4 regions of the Streptomyces sp. NPDC044984 genome follow, and region 2 is predicted to be linked to each of the others. Evidence: riboswitches for the same ligand, from Rfam matches in the RefSeq annotation. Region 2 holds a riboswitch; each other region holds the start of a gene.

Region 1 (4,791 bases), on a different contig from region 2:
GACGACACCGGCCCCGAGCGGCTGCTGCTGTCCGGTCCGGCCGACTTCGACCGGGTCGACGAGGTACGGGCGTCCGTGGACGCCATCCTGGTCGGCGCCGGCACGATCCGCGCCGACAACCCCCGGCTGCTGGTCAACTCGCCCGAGCGGCGCGCCGCCCGCGTCGCCGGGGGCCGGGCCGAGTACCCGCTCAAGGTCACCGTCAGCGGCTCCGGCGACCTGGACCCGGCGGCCCGGTTCTGGCACATCGGCGGTGAGAAGGTCCTCTACACGACCGACGAGGGTGCCGGGCGCGCCCACGCCCTCGGCCTCGCCGCCGACGTCGTCCCGCTCGGCGCCGAGCTCGACTGGCGGCTGCTCCTTGAGCACCTGCACGCCGAGCGCGGGGTCCGGCGGCTCATGGTCGAGGGCGGCGGCACGATCCACACCCAGCTCCTCACCGAAGGGCTGGCCGACGAGCTCCAGCTGGTCCTCGCCCCGCTGTTCGTCGGCGACCCCGAGGCCCCCCGCCTCTTCGGCCCCGGCTCCTACCAGGGCGGCCGGCTGCGGCTGGTCGAGAGCCGCCCGATCGGCGACGTCGTCCTGATGCGCTACGAGCCCACCGCCCCCGGCACCGGCCCGCTGCCCTCCGCCGCCGACCACCACTGGCTGGCCCTCGCCTGCGAGCTGGCCGCCGAGTGCCCGCCCTCGGAGACGGCGTTCAGCGTGGGCGCGGTCGTGGTGGCCGCCGACGGTACGGAGCTGGCGCGCGGCCACTCCCGGGAGGGCGCCGATCCGGTGGTGCACGCGGAGGAGGCCGCGCTCGCCAAGACCGACCCCGCGGACCCCCGGCTCGCCGGCGCCACCGTGTACTCCAGCCTGGAGCCCTGTGCCCGCCGCGCGTCCCGGCCCGCGCCCTGTGCCCGGCTGGTCCTGGACGCGGGGGTGCGGCGGGTGGTCACGGCCTGGCGCGAGCCGGACACGTTCGTGGCGGGCGCCGACGGCAGCGCGGTACTGGCGGCCGGGGGCGCCACCGTCGTCGTCCTGCCGGAGCACGAGGACCGCGCCAAGGCGCCGAACGGACATCTGCTCGACCGCTGAAACCGGGCCGCCGGCAATGGATGTGCGCCGGGTCCTGCGGATGGCGTACACTGGTTTCACCGACGCGGGGTGGAGCAGCTCGGTAGCTCGCTGGGCTCATAACCCAGAGGTCGCAGGTTCAAATCCTGTCCCCGCTACTGAAGGCCGAGGGCCGGAATCCAAGGATTCCGGCCCTCGGTGTTTTCCGTTCCTCCTCCGCTTCCCGCTCTCACTCAGCGTGAGCGGTCCGTCCCGCAGCGCATAACAACTGACGTACGGTCAGAAACCGTCCGTCGCGCGAGACGGCCTGAAGCACGGTCAACTCGCCCGTTTTTGACCGCCCGTGGGAAGTAAGTCCACCCGGAAATCGTTAATGATCAAGAGGAACGGCTTGGAATCAGGCCCTCGCGTCTATTAACGTTCGATAACGCAGCGCGGTCGTCCCAGCCGTCACAGAAGTCGGCTCCGTGCGCACGCGCCGAATCCCGCGAGGGAACCGGGGAACCACCACCATGGGGTGAATCGCGTGGATACCACCGTGGAGACACGGCTCGTATACGCGCGTAGGAGACCTTCCCGCTCCGAACCCGTCAGCTAACCCGGTAGGCGAAGACGGAAGGAAAGGAGCGCGCCCACGTGGCGTCCAACCCGCCTGCCCCCGAGGCCCCGTTCAAGCCGAGCGACACCTTCGCCTACGGCGCCGGCCGCGCCGACGAGGGGCCCTTCGAGGAGTGGAACCCCACCGCGGAGTCCGTTCGCCCCGTACGCGGCCGGCATCGCGTCTCCAAGCAGCGCGGCGGAGGACTCGCCCGCAGCTCCACCGTCCTGGGCGTCGGCGTCATCGCCGCCGTCGGCGCCGGCGGCATGGCCAGCGCCCAGACCGGCAAGCCGCCGGTTTCGATCTCCATGCCCGACCTCCCCAACGTGGGTTCCCTCATCTCCGACGAGGAAACCCCCGAGGGATCGGCCACCCCCCTCAGCACCCTCGGCATGACCGCCGCCGACACCGAGCAGGGCTCCGCCGACGCCGGTGAGGCGCTGCGCACCAGGATCATGGCGCAGGTCGAGCAGCAGCAGGCGCAGGCCGAGAGCAAGGCCGAGGCGGAGGCCGTCGCCGCCGCCGAGAAGGCGGCCGCCGAGGCCGCCGCCAAGGCGGAGAAGGAGGCCGAGGCCAAGGCCGAGGCCGCCAAGAAGAAGGCGGAGGAGGAGGCCGAGAAGAAGGCCGAGGCCGAGCGCCTCGCCAAGCTGGCCAAGCAGTACGCGCTGCCGACCTCCTCGTACACCGTCACCTCCACCTTCGGCCAGGCCGGCGCCTACTGGTCCTCCGGTCAGCACACCGGCCTCGACTTCGCCGCCCCCACGGGCACGCTGATCAAGGCGGTCCACACCGGCACGATCACCTCCGCCGGCTGGGACGGCTCCTACGGCTACAAGACCGTGCTCACGCTCGACGACGGCACTGAGATCTGGTACGCACACCAGTCCTCCATCAGCGTCAGCGTCGGCCAGAAGGTCAACACCGGCGATGTGATCGGCCGTGTCGGCTCCACCGGCAACTCCACCGGGGCCCACCTCCACCTGGAGGTCCACACCGGCGGCTCCGCCTCGGGCATCGACCCGATGGCCTGGCTGCAGAGCAAGGGCCTCACGGTCTGAGCGACCCGGCTTCCCACGCCCTGAACCCCGGCAGTCCCGACGACGACCTCTCGACGTCAGGGCCGCCGGTCAGGTGCTCTCCGGGGCGGTGCGGACCCGTCAGGGCCGGTGGGCGTTCGGGTCGTACGCGCCGTACGGGTACCCGTACGGCGGCTCTCCGTACGGCGGCTGCCCGTAGCCGCCGTACCCGCTATACCCGCCGTACACCGCCCACGGCGCCGCGGTGACCGGAACCCGGGGCGCGGTGGCGCGGGCCGCGTGCTCCAGGGCCGGCCGGGCCGCTGCCCGCCGGTGCCACAGCTCCAGCAGCAGCTCACGTTCCCGGGTGACGAAGTCCGGCCCCGCCCGCCCGAGCCGCCCCCGGTGCCGCAGGAACGCCAGCGACGTCGCGTACGCCTCGTACGCGGCGACCGACCGCGCCGCCGCCCGCCCGCCGCAGCGGCGCGCGTACCGCAGGGCGACGCGCCGCGCCCGCATCGAACCCAGCGCGAACGGCTCCGCCGCGTCGAGCCACCCGGCGGCCACGTACGCGGGCAGCTCCTCCCGCACGGTCCGCAGCTCCCGCTGCCGCGTCCACACCACCAGCCAGGTCAGCAGCCCGAACACCGGCACCATGAACACCGCGTACACCGCGAGGAAGCCGTACTGGCCGAGCGTCGAGGAGCCGTTCCACAGCGCGTGCACGCCCATCGCGAGGAGCAGCCCGCCGAGCGGCAGCAGCACGCGCCGGACCCGCTGCCGGTCCGCGGACAGCGCGGCGACGCCGAAGCCGATCCCGGTGAGCACGGTGAACAGGGGGTGCGCGAACGGCGACATCACGATGCGGACGAAGAAGGTCGCCGCGGTGACCGAGGCGATGCCGCTCTCGCCGGTGAGCTGGTCGGTGCCGAAGGCGGTGCCGAGGTAGAGGATGTTCTCGGTGAACGCGAAGCCGGTGGCGGTGACCCCGGCTATCACCACGCCGTCGAGGATCCCGGTGAAGTCGCGTCTGCGGAACAGGAACACCAGCAGGACGGCCGCGGCCTTCGCGGACTCCTCCACCACCGGCGCTATGACGGTCGAGCCCAGGGTGTCGGCGCCGGTCGGGTCGGCGGTCGCCGTCGCTATCCACCGGGTGGCGAAGCTGTTCGCGACGATCGCCATCAGCGCCGCCGCACAGGCACCCCAGGCGAAGGAGAACAGCAGGTTCCGCCAGGGGCCCGGCTCGACCCGGTCCAGCCACCGGAAGGCGGCGACGAGCAGCGGTACGGGCAGGACGGCGAGGCCGAGCCCGACCAGGAACCCCCGCGTCCCGGTCTGCTCGCGCACCAGCGCCAGGATGACCAGCCCGGACAGCGCGAGCAGCGTGATCAGCGCGCCGTACCGCACCCAGGGCCGCTGCCACCAGTGCGCGTGCCGCGGCGCTCCGCCGGGGGCTGCGCCGGGAGGCGTCGGGTACGGGGGACTGGTGGCCACGGGATCGACCCTCACGAGGCGGGGCTGTATCAGGCTCGGTCTGCTGCCTGCTCGTCCTGCGGTACGCGGCGGAAGAGCACGTCGTTCACGACATGACCCTTCTCCAGTCCCTGCGCCTCGAAACGGGTGAGCGGCCGGAAGGCGGGACGCGGCGCGAAACCGCCGTCCGGCCGCGTGTTCTCGAAGCCGGGGTGCGCGGTGAGCACCTGGAGCATCTGCTCCGCGTACGGCTCCCAGTCGGTGGCACAGTGCAGCACCGCCCCCGGCGCGAGGCGGCTCGCGGCGAGGGTGAGGAACTCCGGCTGGATCAGCCGCCGCTTGTGGTGCCGCTTCTTCGGCCAGGGGTCGGGGAAGTAGACGCGCAGCCCGCCGAGGGAGCCGGGGGCGAGCATCTCGCGCAGCAGGATGATCGCGTCGCCGTTGCCGACCCGTACGTTGGTCAGCCCGAGCCGGTCGGCGAGGTTGAGCAGATTGCCCTGGCCGGGGGTGTGGACGTCCACGGCGAGGATGTTGGTGGCCGGGTCGGCGGCGGCCATCCGCGCGGTCGCCTCGCCCATGCCGAAGCCGATCTCCAGGACGACGGGGTGGTCGTCGCCGAAGAACTCCGCGAGGTCGAGCCGC
Region 2 (4,791 bases):
CCGCACGTACTACGCGCCGAACAACGCCGTGCTCTCCGTCGTCGGCGACATCGACCCGGAGCGGACGCTCGCCTGGATCGAGAAGTACTTCGGCTCCATCCCGGGCCACGACGGCAAGCCCGCGCCCCGCGACGGCTCGCTGCCCGACGTCATCGGCGGGCAGCTGCGCGAGGTCGTGGAGGAGGAGGTCCCCGCGCGTGCGCTGATGGCCGCCTACCGGCTGCCCGAGGACGGCACGCGCGCGTGCGACGCCGCCGACCTGGCGCTCACCGTCCTCGGCGGCGGCGAGTCCTCGCGGCTCTACAACCGGCTGGTACGGCGCGACCGCACGGCCGTGGCCGCCGGCTTCGGCCTGCTGCGGCTGGCCGGGGCCCCCTCCCTGGGCTGGCTGGACGTGAAGACGTCCGGCGACGTGGAGGTGCCGGTCATCGAGGCCGCCATCGACGAGGAGCTCGCCCGGTTCGCCGAGCAGGGCCCCACGGCCGAGGAGATGGAACGCGCGCAGGCCCAGCTGGAGCGCGAGTGGCTCGACCGGCTCGGTACGGTCGCGGGCCGCGCCGACGAACTGTGCCGGTACGCCGTGCTGTTCGGCGACCCGCAGCTCGCCCTGACCGCCGTGCAGCGCGTCCTGGAGGTGACGGCGGAGGAGGTGCAGGAGGTCGCCAAGGCCCGCCTGCGCCCCGACAACCGCGCGGTGCTCGTCTACGAGCCCGTCGCCCCGGGAGCCCAGGACACCGAGGAAGCCGCCGCAGCCGCCGGCACCGACGAGAACGAGGAGGCGGCGAAGTGACCGAGCTCGCCACGATGGACTTCCACCCGCAGCCGCAGGCCGGCGAGGCCAAGCCCTGGGCCTTCCCGGCCCCCGAGCGCGGCACGCTCGACAACGGCCTGACCGTGCTGCGCTGCCACCGCCCCGGCCAGCAGGTCGTCGCCGTCGAGGTGCTCCTCGACGCACCCCTGGAGGCCGAGCCGGCCGGTCTCGACGGTGTCGCCACGATCATGGCGCGGGCCTTCTCCGAGGGCACCGACAAGCACTCCGCCGAGGAGTTCGCCGCCGAGCTGGAACGCTGCGGCGCCACCCTGGACGCGCACGCCGACCACCCCGGCGTCCGCCTCAGCCTGGAGGTCCCGGCCTCGCGGCTCACCAAGGGACTCGGGCTGCTCGCCGACGCGCTCCGGGCGCCCGCGTTCGCCGACAGCGAGGTCGAGCGGCTGGTCCGCAACCGCCTCGACGAGATCCCGCACGAGCTGGCCAACCCCTCCCGCCGTGCCGCCAAGGAGCTCTCCAAGGAGCTGTTCCCGGCGAGTTCGCGCATGTCGCGTCCGCGCCAGGGCACCGAGGAGACGGTCGAGGGCATCGACTCCGCGGCCGTACGCGCCTTCTACGAGAAGCACGTCCGCCCCGCCACGGCCACCGCCGTGGTCGTCGGCGACCTCGCCGGCGTCGACCTGGACGCGCTGCTCGGCGACACGCTCGGCTCCTGGACCGGCTCCCCGGCGCAGCCGCGGCCCGTTCCGGCGGTGGTCGCCGACGACACCGGCCGGGTCGTGATCGTGGACCGCCCCGGCGCCGTGCAGACGCAGCTGCTGATCGGCCGCATCGGCCCCGACCGGCACGACCGCGTGTGGCCCGCGCAGGTGCTCGGCACGTACTGCCTCGGCGGCACCCTCACCTCCCGCCTGGACCGCGTGCTGCGCGAGGAGAAGGGCTACACCTACGGCGTGCGGGCGTTCGGACAGGTCCTGCGGTCCGCCCCGGACGGCACGGGTGCGGCGATGCTGGCCATCAGCGGCTCCGTGGACACCCCGAACACCGGCCCCGCCCTCGACGACCTGTGGACCGTGCTGCGCACGCTCGCCGCGGAGGGGCTCACCGACGACGAGCGCGACGTCGCCGTGCAGAACCTGGTGGGTGTGGCGCCGCTCAAGTACGAGACCGCCGCGGCCGTCGCGAGCACCCTGGCCGACCAGGTCGAGCAGCACCTGCCCGACCACTACCAGGCCGACCTGTACCGGCAGTTGGCGGCCACCGGCACCGTGGAGGCCACCGCGGCCGTCGTGAACGCGTTCCCGGTGGACCGTCTGGTGACCGTCCTCGTCGGCGACGCGGCGCAGATCAAGGCGCCCGTCGAGGCCCTCGGGATCGGTGAAGTCACCGTCGTGACGGCCGAGTAGCGAGCCGCGGAGGCGCATGCGCGCACCGGGCCCCGGTGACACGGAAGTCACCGGGGCCCGCTTGTGCCCGAATCGGGGGGGAAGTTGCCTGTCTGCCCTGTGGGATGCGCTACAAAACCCGGGATTCGTTTGAGGAGGGGGAGACGGTCCCCTTAGCGTCGTCCGGGCTGTTCGTCGGGCAGTGCGCCGCATCCGCGGCACCGGACAGCCATCGCCGAGTCCCCGTACGGCGCGAGCCAGGGGAGCCGGGGACCCGCATGAGTCCCTGGGGTGAATCGGGCGCCCGCGCGTGTCGCGAGGGGGTCCGTAGGAGACCTTCCTGCTCCGAACCCGTCAGCTAACCCGGTAGGCGAGAGGGAAGGAAAGGACCAGCCTGTACATGGCGTTCACCCGCGCCCCGGGCAAGCACCGTCGTCCCAGCCGGACCCAGCGCGGCACCGCCCGCGCGGCGGGCGTCGCGGCGCTCACCACCACCGGCGTCGTCGGCTCCCTCGCGGCTCCCGCGCTCGCCGCCGAGCCCGCCGCCGCACAGACCGGCCTCACGCCCGTCGTCACCCTGGGCGACACGGTCGCCGACCGGATCGACGCCCAGGCGGCCGCCCAGCACGAGGCCGCCCGGGAGGCGGCCGAGGCCGCCGCGCGGAAGGCCGCCGAGGAGGCCGCGCGGGAGAAGGCCGCCAAGGAGGCCGAGGAGGCCCGGGCGGAGAAGGAGCGCGCCGCGCGGGAGGCCGAGCGCGAGCGCCTCAACACCTTCGTCTCCCCGATCCCCGGCTCGTACGTCTCGACCAGTTACCAGGCCGGCAGCTCGCTGTGGTCCTCCGGCAGCCACACCGGTGTCGACTTCCACGCCGCGAGCGGCACCCCCGTCCAGTCGGTCGGCGTCGGCACCGTCGTCGAGGCCGGCTGGGGCGGCTCGTACGGCAACCAGGTCGTCATCAAGATGCACGACGGCACGTACACCCAGTACGGGCACCTGTCGTCCATCGGCGTCTCGGTGGGCCAGCAGGTCGCCGCCGGGCAGCAGATCGGCCTCTCCGGCGCCACCGGCAACGTCACGGGCGCGCACCTGCACTTCGAGGCCCGTACGACCGCCGAGTACGGCTCCGACCTCGATCCCGTCGCCTACCTCCGCGCGCACGGCGTGAACCTCTAGACCCGACCGCTTCCCGGTGCCCCGGCTCCCCGAGCCGGGGCACCGGTGTTTCCGGGCGGCGCCTGTCCAAAAAATAAGCATGGATTCCGGTCCGGCGTCGTGAATTCCCGCTGATTGCAATAGAGTCACGGAACACACGTCAATCGTCGACGTTTCACGGGGATTAAGCCGGAGGTTCGTCATGCGTATTCCCGCGCACTCGGTGTGCACGGCGATCCGGGACGACATCGTCGCGGGTGTCCACGAGCGCGGCGGCCGGCTCACCGAGGAAGTCCTCGCCCGCCGTTACGGCGTCTCCCGCGTCCCCGTCCGGGAGGCGCTGCGCACGCTGGAGGCCGAGGGGTTCGTGGTGACCCGGCGGCACGCGGGCGCCTGCGTCGCGGAACCCACCGAGCAGGAGGCCGCCGACCTGCTGGAGATGCGTGTGCTCCTCGAGCCGCTCGGCGCCTCCCGCGCGGCGCAGCGCCGCACCGAGGCCCATCTGAAGGTGCTGCGGGGCCTGGTCCGGCTGGGGCAGGAACGCGCCCGCCAGGGCAACAGCGACGACCTGCGCTCCCTGAGCGACTGGTTCCACGAGACGCTCGCCCAGGCCACCGGCAGCCCGGCACTGACCTCGACGCTGACCCAGCTGCGGCACAAGATCGCCTGGATGTACGCCACCGAGGGACCGTCCGACCCGGTCGAGTGCTGGGCGGAGCACGGCGCGATCGTGGACGCCGTGGCGCGCGGCGACGGCGACCGCGCGCGGTCCGTCACGGCGCTGCACACCGAGCGCGCGAGCGCCGGGCACCGCCTGCGCTTCGGCTCCGGCGCCGGCCGCGCGGACCGTGTGAGGAACCCGCAACATCCCGTAAACATGCCGAGTCTCCGGCATTAACACGGGTGCCGTATACAAAGAGGGTGCATTTCCCGGGGGTTATTTCTGCTGCCCGGGAAAAGGGGGAAGGGAAAGGAAAAGGCCCGCGCGGTGGTCCGGGCGGGCCTTTTAAGTGCGGTGCGTTTCGGTGAAGAGACGTTCCCGCACCCCTTGCGTGCTCAGACGGTCTCGGGGAGTTCCTCGAGACCCTCGGAGACCAGCTTCGCCAGCCGGTCCAGGGCGGCGTCCGCGCCCTCGGCGTCGGACGCGAGGACGATCTCCTCGCCGCCCTGGGCGCCCAGGCTCAGGACAGCCAGCATGGAGGCCGCGTTGACGGGGTCGCCCCCGGCCTTGGCGATCGTCACCGGGACGCCTGTGGCCGTGGCGGCTCGGACGAAGATGGAGGCGGGGCGGGCGTGGAGGCCCTCGGCCCAGCCGACGTTGACGCGGCGCTCAGCCATGTGTTGCTGCCCTTCGGTGTTCAGGGTTGTCTAGACCAGTTTCCCACATCGTGAAGCATGCCCGGAGCGGGCCCGGAGCGACCTCCGCTCCCGCTCCCGGAGACAGCCGGACCGCGGCCTCGGCCCGGCTGTCGTCCACCACAGAC
Region 3 (4,791 bases), on a different contig from region 2:
ACCCGGTACGCCGATGCCAAGCAGATCCTCGCCGACAACCGGCTGTCCAAGAACCCCGCGCACCACGACGAGCCCGCGCACGCCAAGGGCAAGACCGGTATCCCCGGGGAGCGCCAGGCGGAGCTGATGACGCATCTGCTGAACATCGACCCGCCGGACCACACCCGGCTGCGCCGGCTGGTCAGCAAGGCGTTCACCCCGCGCCGGGTCGCCGAGTTCGCGCCCCGCGTGCAGGAACTCACCGACGGGCTCATCGACCGGTTCGCGGACAACGGCTCCGCCGACCTCATCCACGAGTTCGCCTTCCCCCTCCCCATCTACGCCATCTGCGACCTGCTCGGCGTCCCGCGCGAGGACCAGGACGACTTCCGGGACTGGGCGGGCATGATGATCCGCCACGGCGGGGGGCCGCGCGGCGGGGTCGCCCGGTCCGTGAAGAAGATGCGCGGCTACCTCGCCGAGCTGATCCACCGCAAGCGCGAGGCGCTCCCCGCCGAACCCGCCCCCGGCGAGGACCTCATCTCCGGCCTCATCCGCGCCTCCGACCACGGTGAGCACCTCACCGAGAACGAGGCCGCCGCCATGGCGTTCATCCTGCTGTTCGCCGGTTTCGAGACCACCGTCAACCTGATCGGCAACGGCACCTACGCCCTGCTCACCCACCCCGACCAGCGCGACCGCCTGCAGCGGGCCCTCGCCGCCGGGGAGCACGGGCTGCTGGAGACCGGTGTCGAGGAGCTCCTGCGGTACGACGGCCCCGTGGAGCTCGCCACCTGGCGGTTCGCCACCGAGCCGGTCACCATCGGCGGACAGCGCATCGCGGCCGGCGACCCCGTCCTCGTCGTGCTCGCCGCCGCGGACCGGGACCCGGAGCGGTTCGCCGACCCGGACGTGCTCGACCTCGGCCGGCGCGACAACCAGCATCTGGGGTACGGCCACGGCATCCACTACTGCCTGGGCGCCCCGCTGGCCCGTCTGGAGGGCCGGACCGCGCTCGCCACCCTGCTGACGCGTCTGCCGGACCTGCGGCTCGCGGTGGAACCGGCCGAGCTCCGCTGGCGGGGCGGGCTCATCATGCGTGGACTGCGCACGCTCCCGGTGGAGTTCACTCCTCCGCGCACGTGACGGACCGGGCCGCCGTCCGCTGTGCCCCTGAGCGGGCCAGCGCAAACATGACACGCTCTCAACTCTGTGATCTTCACGTGATCTGCGCGGCATGAACTTGTGACAAGTGATCGTCTGCGGATACGTTCACCCATCAAGTGCGGCACATGAGTTCCACTCGCCGCGCCGGTCATTGCTGTCTTGCGAAAGGTTTCCGCATGCTCTCCGGAAACGGTCGGCACCGTCGTCCCCGCCAGGCTCCGGCTCTCCTCGTCGCGGCCGGAGTGACCGGCTCCGCCATCGCGATCCCGCTCCTCGGGGCCGGTAGCGCCAGCGCGGCCGACGGTGCGACCTGGGACCGGGTCGCCGAATGCGAGAGCGGCGGTTCGTGGAGCCAGAACACCGGCAACGGCTACTACGGCGGCCTGCAGTTGACCCAGGACGACTGGGAGAACTACGGCGGCCTGGACTACGCGACCAGCCCCGACCAGGCCAGCCGAGGCCAGCAGATAGCCGTGGCCGAGAGAATCCTCGCCGACCAGGGGGTCGGCGCATGGCGCACCTGCGGACTGACGGCGGGCCTCGGCGAGGACTCGGCGCCGGCCGACATCGACACGGGTGTGGCGGAGGACTCGACCTCGGACTCCTCCGGTGCCTCCGGCTCTTCGGACTCGTCCGGATCGTCGGACTCCGGCGATCCGTCCGCTTCGTCCTCCCCGTCGGCCACGTCCGACCCGTCGGTCGATGCCGAGGGGGAGGAGGGCGGCGAGGGTGCTGCCGGTGAATCGGCCAAGTCCGACAAGTCGAGCGGCTCGGGCACGGATTCGGACACCGGCTCCGGCGACGGATCCGGCACCTCCCCCTCCGCCTCGGCCACCCCCAAGGGTGACGAGTCGGACAAGTCCGGGCAGACCACCGGTTCTTCCGAGGTCACCGACACCGAAGGCACCGGCACCGGCCGCCACCGCGGTGTCAGTGCCGAGGAGGCTGAGGCGGAGGGCCGTACGCCGGAATCGTCCGGCCGGCATGCCTCGCGCGGCACCGACGCCTCGCGCGATGCCGCCGACGGTTCGTACACCGTGCGCACCGGCGACAGCCTCTCGTCCATCGCCGACTCCCTTGAACTGGGCGGCGGTTGGCGGTCGCTCTACGCCGAGAACGAGCAGGTCGTCGGCGCCGACCCGGACCTCATCCTGCCGGGCCAGGAGCTCGAGGTCGGGGTCGAACCGGGCGAAAAGTGACGCCCGAAGGAGCGTAGGCCCGGCGGCAGTTGGCGTCATGGTTCGCGGTAAATGTCCGGTTTAAAGGCTGTGAGAGATAGGTCTCAGAAGCCCTGATCGTCTTTGAAATTCCGCGGATCGCGTGCCTACGGTCGTGACCGCTCGCCACCGCGGGCCCCGGCTGCCGCCACGCCGAATCCTGCCAGTGGCAGCACGGGAACAGTCGTCGCGTCATGCGCCGCAGGCAGGAGCGGGGGACCCAAGGTAAGTGCCCCTTCCGGTGGTTGACACCGGATCGGGCTTGGGGTGAAGCCGCGTCCCGTGAGGGGCGTGGCCGGGCAACTCAACCGGCCCGAACCCGACAGCTCACCTCGCAGGCGTCGGTGAGGGGATCCAACCATGCTGTTTTCTGGCAAGGGCAAGCACCGTCGTCCGTCCAAGGCCACCCGCGCGATCGCCGTCGCCGGTGTCGCCTCCGCCGCCGTCGCCGCCCCGCTGATGGCGGCCGGCAGCGCCTCCGCCGCCACCGCCTCCGAGTGGGACGCCGTCGCCCAGTGCGAGTCCGGCGGCAACTGGTCCATCAACACCGGCAACGGTTACTACGGCGGTCTGCAGTTCTCCGCCTCCACCTGGGCCGCGTACGGCGGCACGCAGTACGCCTCCACCGCCGACCAGGCCAGCAAGGCCCAGCAGATCGAGATCGCCGAGAAGGTCCTCGCGGGCCAGGGCAAGGGCGCCTGGCCGGTCTGCGGCACGGGCCTGTCCAACGCCGCCTACACCGGCTCCTCCTCGAACGGTTCCTCGGCCGGCTCCTCGCAGAGCCAGGACACCGGTTCCACCGAGACCCGTGAGACCGAGCAGAAGGCCTCCCGCTCCGCCGAGCGTCCGGCCGCCGAGAAGCAGGCCGAGCGGAAGGCCGAGAAGACCGTCACCACCCCGACCGGCGAGAAGGTCGAGAAGGGTGACGGCGAGTACAAGGTCGTCAAGGGCGACACCCTCAGCTCCATCGCCGCCGAGCGCGACGTCGAGGGCGGTTGGGCCGAGCTGTTCGAGCTGAACGACGACATCGTCGACGACGCCGACCTCATCTACCCGGGCCAGCAGCTGCACCTGAAGTAAGCGGCTGCCCCACGGCTCCCCGCCCCGGTGCGTCTTCCCCCGTACGCGCCGGGGCGGGGTTTTTGTGACCGGGTTTCCGGAAACGGCTTTGTTCCGTTCGGAAACAATTTACTCTCGGTTCTGTCCATGGGGCGGGCGACCGGCGGCCCGATCGCCCGGGGCCGGTTAGGCTCGGACTCGCAAGACCCTCCGGGGTCCTGCCCACCCGCGTCACATCCAAGAAGGAGATGCTCGTGCCGTCCATCGACGTCGTCGTAGCCCGGGAAATCCTGGACTCCCGAGGCAACCCCACGGTCGAGGTCGAGGTCGGCCTCGACGACGGCAGCACGGGTCGTGCCGCCGTCCCGTCCGGCGCCTCCACCGGCGCCTTTGAGGCCATCGAACTCCGTGACGGCGATGCCAACCGTTACCTGGGCAAGGGTGTCGAGAAGGCCGTCCTGGCCGTCATCGAGCAGATCGGCCCGGAGCTCGTCGGCTACGACGCCACCGAGCAGCGCCTGATCGACCAGGCGATGTTCGACCTGGACGCCACCGACAACAAGGGCTCGCTCGGCGCCAACGCCATCCTCGGCGTCTCGCTCGCCGTCGCCCACGCCGCCTCCGAGGCCAGCGACCTCCCGCTCTTCCGCTACCTGGGCGGCCCCAACGCGCACCTGCTGCCGGTGCCGATGATGAACATCCTGAACGGCGGCTCGCACGCCGACTCCAACGTGGACATCCAGGAGTTCATGATCGCCCCGATCGGCGCGGAGTCCTTCTCCGAGGCCCTGCGCTGGGGCGCCGAGGTCTACCACACCCTGAAGAAGGTCCTGAAGAGCAAGGGCCTGGCCACCGGCCTCGGCGACGAGGGCGGCTTCGCCCCGAACCTCGGCTCCAACCGCGAGGCCCTCGACCTCATCCTCGAGGCGATCAAGGAGGCCGGCTACACCCCCGGCGAGCAGATCGCCCTCGCGCTCGACGTCGCCGCGTCCGAGTTCTACAAGGACGGCTCCTACACCTTCGAGGGCAAGGAGCGCTCCGCCGCCGAGATGACCGAGTACTACGCCGAGCTCGTCGACGCGTACCCGCTCGTCTCCATCGAGGACCCGCTGTTCGAGGACGACTGGGAGGGCTGGAAGACCATCACCGCCAAGCTCGGTGACAAGGTCCAGCTCGTCGGCGACGACCTGTTCGTCACCAACCCCGAGCGCCTCGCCCGCGGCATCGAGGAGGGTGCCGCCAACGCCCTGCTGGTCAAGGTCAACCAGATCGGCTCGCTGACCGAGACCCTGGACGCCGTCGAGCTGGCCCAGCGCAACGGCTTCAAGTGCATGATGTCCCACCGCTCCGGCGAGACCGAGGACGTCAC
Region 4 (4,791 bases), on a different contig from region 2:
AAGCAGCTGTTCATCTCGGTGAAGACGGTCGAGTCCCATGTCTCGGCGGTGCTGCGCAAGCTCCAGCTGTCCAACCGCCACGAACTGACCCGCTGGGCGACGGCACGGCGACTGGTCTGAGGGGCCGTTCGCCGGGCGCTGTCGGGTCCTGTCGGTGCGCTGCCACCTGGACTCCCGTCCTTGTCCACGACCGCGCGGAGTGGAGCGCCGTCCGGGCGGTCCGGCGGCGGGTGCACGGGGGAGCGTTCGCCACCGGACCTACTCGGCGGTGGTGTCCGGCTGCCGCCCCTGGACCGGGCGGCGGTGGAGAACCGGTCACCTGGGAGGACGCTAGGCCCGGCCGCGCGGTCCCGGCGACGGGTTGTGCGGAAGTGGCGTGAGCGGACCGCCTGTGACCGGGAGTGGCCGTGATCCCGTTCCGGTTTGGCCGTCTTCACCCAGAGTGATGACCGATATGCCGGAGGAGGGACGGACGAGGGCGCCGGAGTGCCATGAGGCGGCTATGGCTAGGCTCCGGCCCCATGGACGTACTCATCCACCTCTTCGTCGGTCTGCACATCATCGGTATCGCGTCGCTCCTCGGCGGTTTCCTCACCCAGATGAAGGCGATGGGCGAGGGCACCGCCCGGTTCAGCCCGGCGATGCTGCACGGCGCGCTGACGATGCTGGTCACCGGTGTGGTCCTGGTCGGCCTCAACCAGGCCCAGGACTACTCCGTCGACAACATCAAAATCGGCGTGAAGCTGGCCCTGCTGATCGTGATCCTCGGCCTGGTCTATGTGAAGCGGGACGAGGAGAAGGCGGACAAGGGCCTGTTCGGCCTGGTCGGCCTGCTGACCGTGACGAACGTCTTCATCGCGGTGCTGTGGACCTGACGGCCTCCGCCCGGCGCCGCGTGTCGTAGCGCCGGGCTCCGTGCCCCCGGGCAGGCCGGGCCGGGCACAGCCCCCCGGGCAGGTCAGGCCGGGCGCACCACGCTGTGGATCGAGGACTCGCCGTCGTAGTAGATCGACTCCTCGCGGACGTAGGTACCGGGTTTCGGCGCGTGGATCATCATCCCGTTGCCGATGTAGATGCCCACGTGGGTGACGTCGTCGTAGAAGAAGACCAGGTCACCGGGCTGGGCCTGGGAGACGGGAACCGTCGTGCCCGCGTTCACCTGGTCGTAGGTGGTGCGCGGGAGGGTGACGCCGGCGGCCTTCCAGGCGGCCTGGGTGAGGCCGGAGCAGTCGTAGGAGCCGGGGCCGGTGGCACCCCAGACGTACGGTTTGCCGATCTGCGCGCGGGCGAAGGTGAGGGCCTTCTCGGCCTTGGTGGTGTATGAGGAGTCCGTCGAGGGCGAGGTGGCCGAGCCGGAGGACCCGGAGGACCCGGAGGTGCTGCCCGAGGTGCCGCCGTCCTGCTGGGCGGCGGCGGCCTCCTCCTGGGCCCTCTGCTGCTCCGCCTGCTGCCGGGCGAGCTCGGCGGCCTTGCGGGCGGCCTCCTTCTGCTTCTTCTTCTCGATCGCCGCGAGCCGCGCCTTCTCCTCGGCGGTCAGCTTCGACATCAGCTCGCGTGCGTCGGTGAGCTTCTTCTGGACGGTGGCCTTGGCCGTCTTCAGGTCGCCCTGGGACTCGGTGAGCGTCTCGAGGCTCTCGGTGGCCTCCTGGCGCTTCTTCATCGTCTCGGACTGCTGGGTGACGTAGTCGTCGACCGCTTCCTTCTGGCGGCCGGTCATCCGCTCCATCAGCTGGGACCGGTCGAAGAAGTCCTGCGGAGTGTCCGCGAGCAGGAAGGTCGCGGTGTCGGGGACACCGGCGCCGGTCCGGTACTGGGCGGCGGCGAAGGAGCCCAGCTCCTCCCGCGCCTCGTTGAGCTTCTGGGTGCGCTCGGCCACGTCGTCGAGGAGGGTGTCGACCTGCTTGCGCTGCTTGGCGGTCTTCTCCTTGGCCGCGTTGTACTTCTCGGTCGCCGACTCCGCCTGGCGGTAGAGGTCGTCGACCTTCTTCTCGACCTCCTCCAGGCTCGGCCTGCCGTCGTCGGAGGGGGTGGCGCCCGCCGTCTGGGACAGCAGGGCCACGGAGGTCAGGGCGGCCGTGGCGAGGGCCGGGGTCCGTATGCCTGCCACGCGGGTGCCGGGGATGCGCGACTTGCGGTGCGACGCCAAGGGAGGCGACTCCTTCCAGTGCTCCGCCTACCGGGTTAGCTGTCGGGTTCGGGCGGATGTCTCGGAAGGGTTGCCCTACGGCCGCTCCGCGGGGGAGTGGGCCGATTCACCCCAAGGTCTCGGTGGGTCCCCGGCTCCGGCTGCCGCGATCGGCAGGGACGGACTCGGCGGAGGCCGCGCGGCCCGGCGAGGTTCGCCGGTGGGGGTCGTACGGCCCGCCCGCACCGTAGCCAACTGGTGTGGCCCCTGTGAAGGTTGATGGGTGATATGCCCGATACATTTTCGTGACCTTGCGCGCGGGGTCACGCAGGGTGAAGTGCTGGTTCTGGAGGGTGCGTGCCCTGTCCCGGCCGCCGGAATCCGGGGATGTTCCCGGGGTGGCCCCGGGTTGTCGGTGGAGCGCCCTAGACTCGGAGAGCGATGAGCAGCCTCTTTGACGACAGCTTCCTGGCGGACCTCCAGGCCCAGCAGGGCCCCGCGGACGAGCCCCCGCCGCCGCCCGAGGACGAGCACGTGCCGGAGCAGGTCCCGGACGACCTGTTCGGCGGGAAGTTCGACGTGCCGCCGGACCGGGACGCGTATTACCGCGACGGCGCGCCGCGCCCGGTGATCGACGCCGCCGCGCTCCTCGAAGGGCTGAACGACAACCAGCGCGCCGCCGTCGTGCACTCCGGCTCCCCGCTGCTCATCGTGGCCGGCGCCGGCTCCGGCAAGACCCGCGTGCTCACCCACCGCATCGCCCACCTGCTGGCCGAGCGGCACGTCCACCCGGGCCAGATCCTCGCGATCACCTTCACCAACAAGGCCGCGGGCGAGATGAAGGAGCGCGTCGAGCAGCTCGTCGGCCCGCGCGCGGGCGCCATGTGGGTCATGACGTTCCACAGCGCGTGCGTGCGCATCCTGCGCCGCGAGAGCAAGAGGCTCGGCTTCACCTCGTCGTTCTCGATCTACGACGCCGCCGACTCCAAGCGTCTGATGGCCCTGGTCTGCCGAGACCTGGACCTCGACCCCAAGCGCTTCCCGCCGAAGTCCTTCAGCGCCAAGATCAGCAACCTGAAGAACGAGCTGATCGATGAGGAGGACTTCGCAGCCCGGGCCGCCGACGGTTTCGAGAAGACCCTCGCGCAGGCGTACGCCCTCTACCAGTCGCGGCTGCGCGAGGCGAACGCGCTGGACTTCGACGACCTGATCATGACGACGGTCAATCTGCTCCGTGCCTTCCCGGACGTCGCCGAGCACTACCGCCGCCGCTTCCGGCACGTCATGGTCGACGAGTACCAGGACACCAACCACGCCCAGTACGCCCTGGTGCGCGAGCTCGTCGGCACCTCCGAGCACCCCGCCGACACCCCGGCCGGGCCCGAGGTCCCGCCCGCCGAGCTGTGCGTGGTGGGCGACGCCGACCAGTCGATCTACGCCTTCCGCGGTGCGACGATCCGCAACATCCTCCAGTTCGAGGAGGACTACCCGGACGCGACGACGATCCTGCTGGAGCAGAACTACCGCTCCACTCAGACCATTCTGAGCGCGGCCAACGCCGTCATCGAGCGCAACGAGTCCCGCCGCCCCAAGAACCTGTGGACCAACGCCGGCACGGGCGCGCGGATCACCGGGTACGTCGCGGACACCGAGCACGACGAGGCCCAGTTCGTCGCCGACGAGATAGACCGTCTCACCGACGCGGGCGAGGCGAAGGCGGGCGACGTCGCCGTCTTCTACCGCACCAACGCCCAGTCCCGCGTCTTCGAGGAGATCTTCATCCGCGTCGGCCTGCCCTACAAGGTCGTCGGCGGCGTCCGCTTCTACGAGCGCAAGGAGGTCCGGGACGTCCTGGCCTACCTGCGGGTGCTCGCCAATCCCGAGGACTCGGTGCCGCTGCGCCGCATCCTCAACGTGCCCAAGCGGGGCATCGGCGACCGCGCGGAGGCCATGATCGACGCCCTCGCGCAGCGCGAGAGGATCAGCTTCCCGCAGGCGCTGAAGCGCGTCGACGAGGCGTACGGCATGGCCGCGCGGTCGTCGAACGCGGTCAAGCGGTTCAACACGCTGATGGAGGACCTCCGTACGGTCGTCGAGTCCGGGGCGGGCCCGGCGACGGTCCTGGAGGCGATCCTGGAACGCACCGGCTACCTCGCCGAGTTGCAGGCGTCCACCGACCCGCAGGACGAGACCCGCATCGAGAACCTCCAGGAACTCGCGGCCGTCGCCCTGGAGTTCGAGCAGGAACGCGGCGAGGGCGAGTCGGTCGCGCTGTCCGACTTCCTGGAGCAGGTCGCCCTGGTCGCCGACTCCGACCAGATCCCCGACGAGGACGAGGACGGCTCCGGCGTCATCACCCTGATGACCCTGCACACCGCCAAGGGCCTGGAGTTCCCGGTCGTCTTCCTCACCGGCATGGAGGACGGCGTCTTCCCGCACATGCGCGCCCTGGGCCAGACCAAGGAGCTGGAGGAGGAGCGGCGGCTGGCGTACGTCGGCATCACCCGCGCGCGGGAGCGGCTGTACCTGACCCGGTCGACGCTGCGCAGCGCGTGGGGCCAGCCGTCGTACAACCCGCCCTCGCGCTTCCTGGAGGAGATCCCGGCCGCCCATCTGGAGTGGAAGCGGACGGGGGCGAGTTCGCCCGTGTCGTCCGGTCCGGTGTC

What was found. Region 2 has a riboswitch for cyclic di-AMP ahead of AB0A94_RS19965 (M23 family metallopeptidase). Riboswitches for the same ligand answer to the same signal wherever they lie in the genome.
Region 1: linked by a shared signal. The riboswitch ahead of AB0A94_RS21940 (M23 family metallopeptidase) and the one ahead of AB0A94_RS19965 (M23 family metallopeptidase) in region 2 are both predicted to bind cyclic di-AMP.
Region 3: linked by a shared signal. The riboswitch ahead of AB0A94_RS12445 (transglycosylase family protein) and the one ahead of AB0A94_RS19965 (M23 family metallopeptidase) in region 2 are both predicted to bind cyclic di-AMP.
Region 4: linked by a shared signal. The riboswitch ahead of AB0A94_RS01715 (NlpC/P60 family protein) and the one ahead of AB0A94_RS19965 (M23 family metallopeptidase) in region 2 are both predicted to bind cyclic di-AMP.

Annotation. Positions count from the first base shown of each region.
Region 1 covers NZ_JBEZBE010000020.1:13,075-17,865, reverse strand. Annotated here, with positions in the region: gene AB0A94_RS21950 (dihydrofolate reductase family protein) at 1-1,080, shown strand, start outside; tRNA gene AB0A94_RS21945 (tRNA-Met) at 1,144-1,217, shown strand; cyclic di-AMP (ydaO/yuaA leader) riboswitch at 1,526-1,683, shown strand; gene AB0A94_RS21940 (M23 family metallopeptidase) at 1,696-2,715, shown strand; gene AB0A94_RS21935 (PrsW family intramembrane metalloprotease) at 2,815-4,170, opposite strand; gene trmB (tRNA (guanosine(46)-N7)-methyltransferase TrmB) at 4,200-4,791, opposite strand, start outside.
Region 2 covers NZ_JBEZBE010000017.1:77,230-82,020, reverse strand. Annotated here, with positions in the region: gene AB0A94_RS19975 (pitrilysin family protein) at 1-790, shown strand, start outside; gene AB0A94_RS19970 (pitrilysin family protein) at 787-2,175, shown strand; cyclic di-AMP (ydaO/yuaA leader) riboswitch at 2,378-2,542, shown strand; gene AB0A94_RS19965 (M23 family metallopeptidase) at 2,555-3,328, shown strand; gene AB0A94_RS19960 (GntR family transcriptional regulator) at 3,510-4,205, shown strand; gene AB0A94_RS19955 (HPr family phosphocarrier protein) at 4,364-4,645, opposite strand.
Region 3 covers NZ_JBEZBE010000009.1:87,338-92,128, reverse strand. Annotated here, with positions in the region: gene AB0A94_RS12455 (cytochrome P450) at 1-1,125, shown strand, start outside; gene AB0A94_RS12450 (transglycosylase family protein) at 1,323-2,345, shown strand; cyclic di-AMP (ydaO/yuaA leader) riboswitch at 2,551-2,719, shown strand; gene AB0A94_RS12445 (transglycosylase family protein) at 2,724-3,443, shown strand; gene eno (phosphopyruvate hydratase) at 3,677-4,791, shown strand, end outside.
Region 4 covers NZ_JBEZBE010000001.1:336,229-341,019, forward strand. Annotated here, with positions in the region: gene AB0A94_RS01705 (response regulator transcription factor) at 1-120, shown strand, start outside; gene AB0A94_RS01710 (hypothetical protein) at 522-875, shown strand; gene AB0A94_RS01715 (NlpC/P60 family protein) at 959-2,146, opposite strand; cyclic di-AMP (ydaO/yuaA leader) riboswitch at 2,154-2,311, opposite strand; gene pcrA (DNA helicase PcrA) at 2,567-4,791, shown strand, end outside.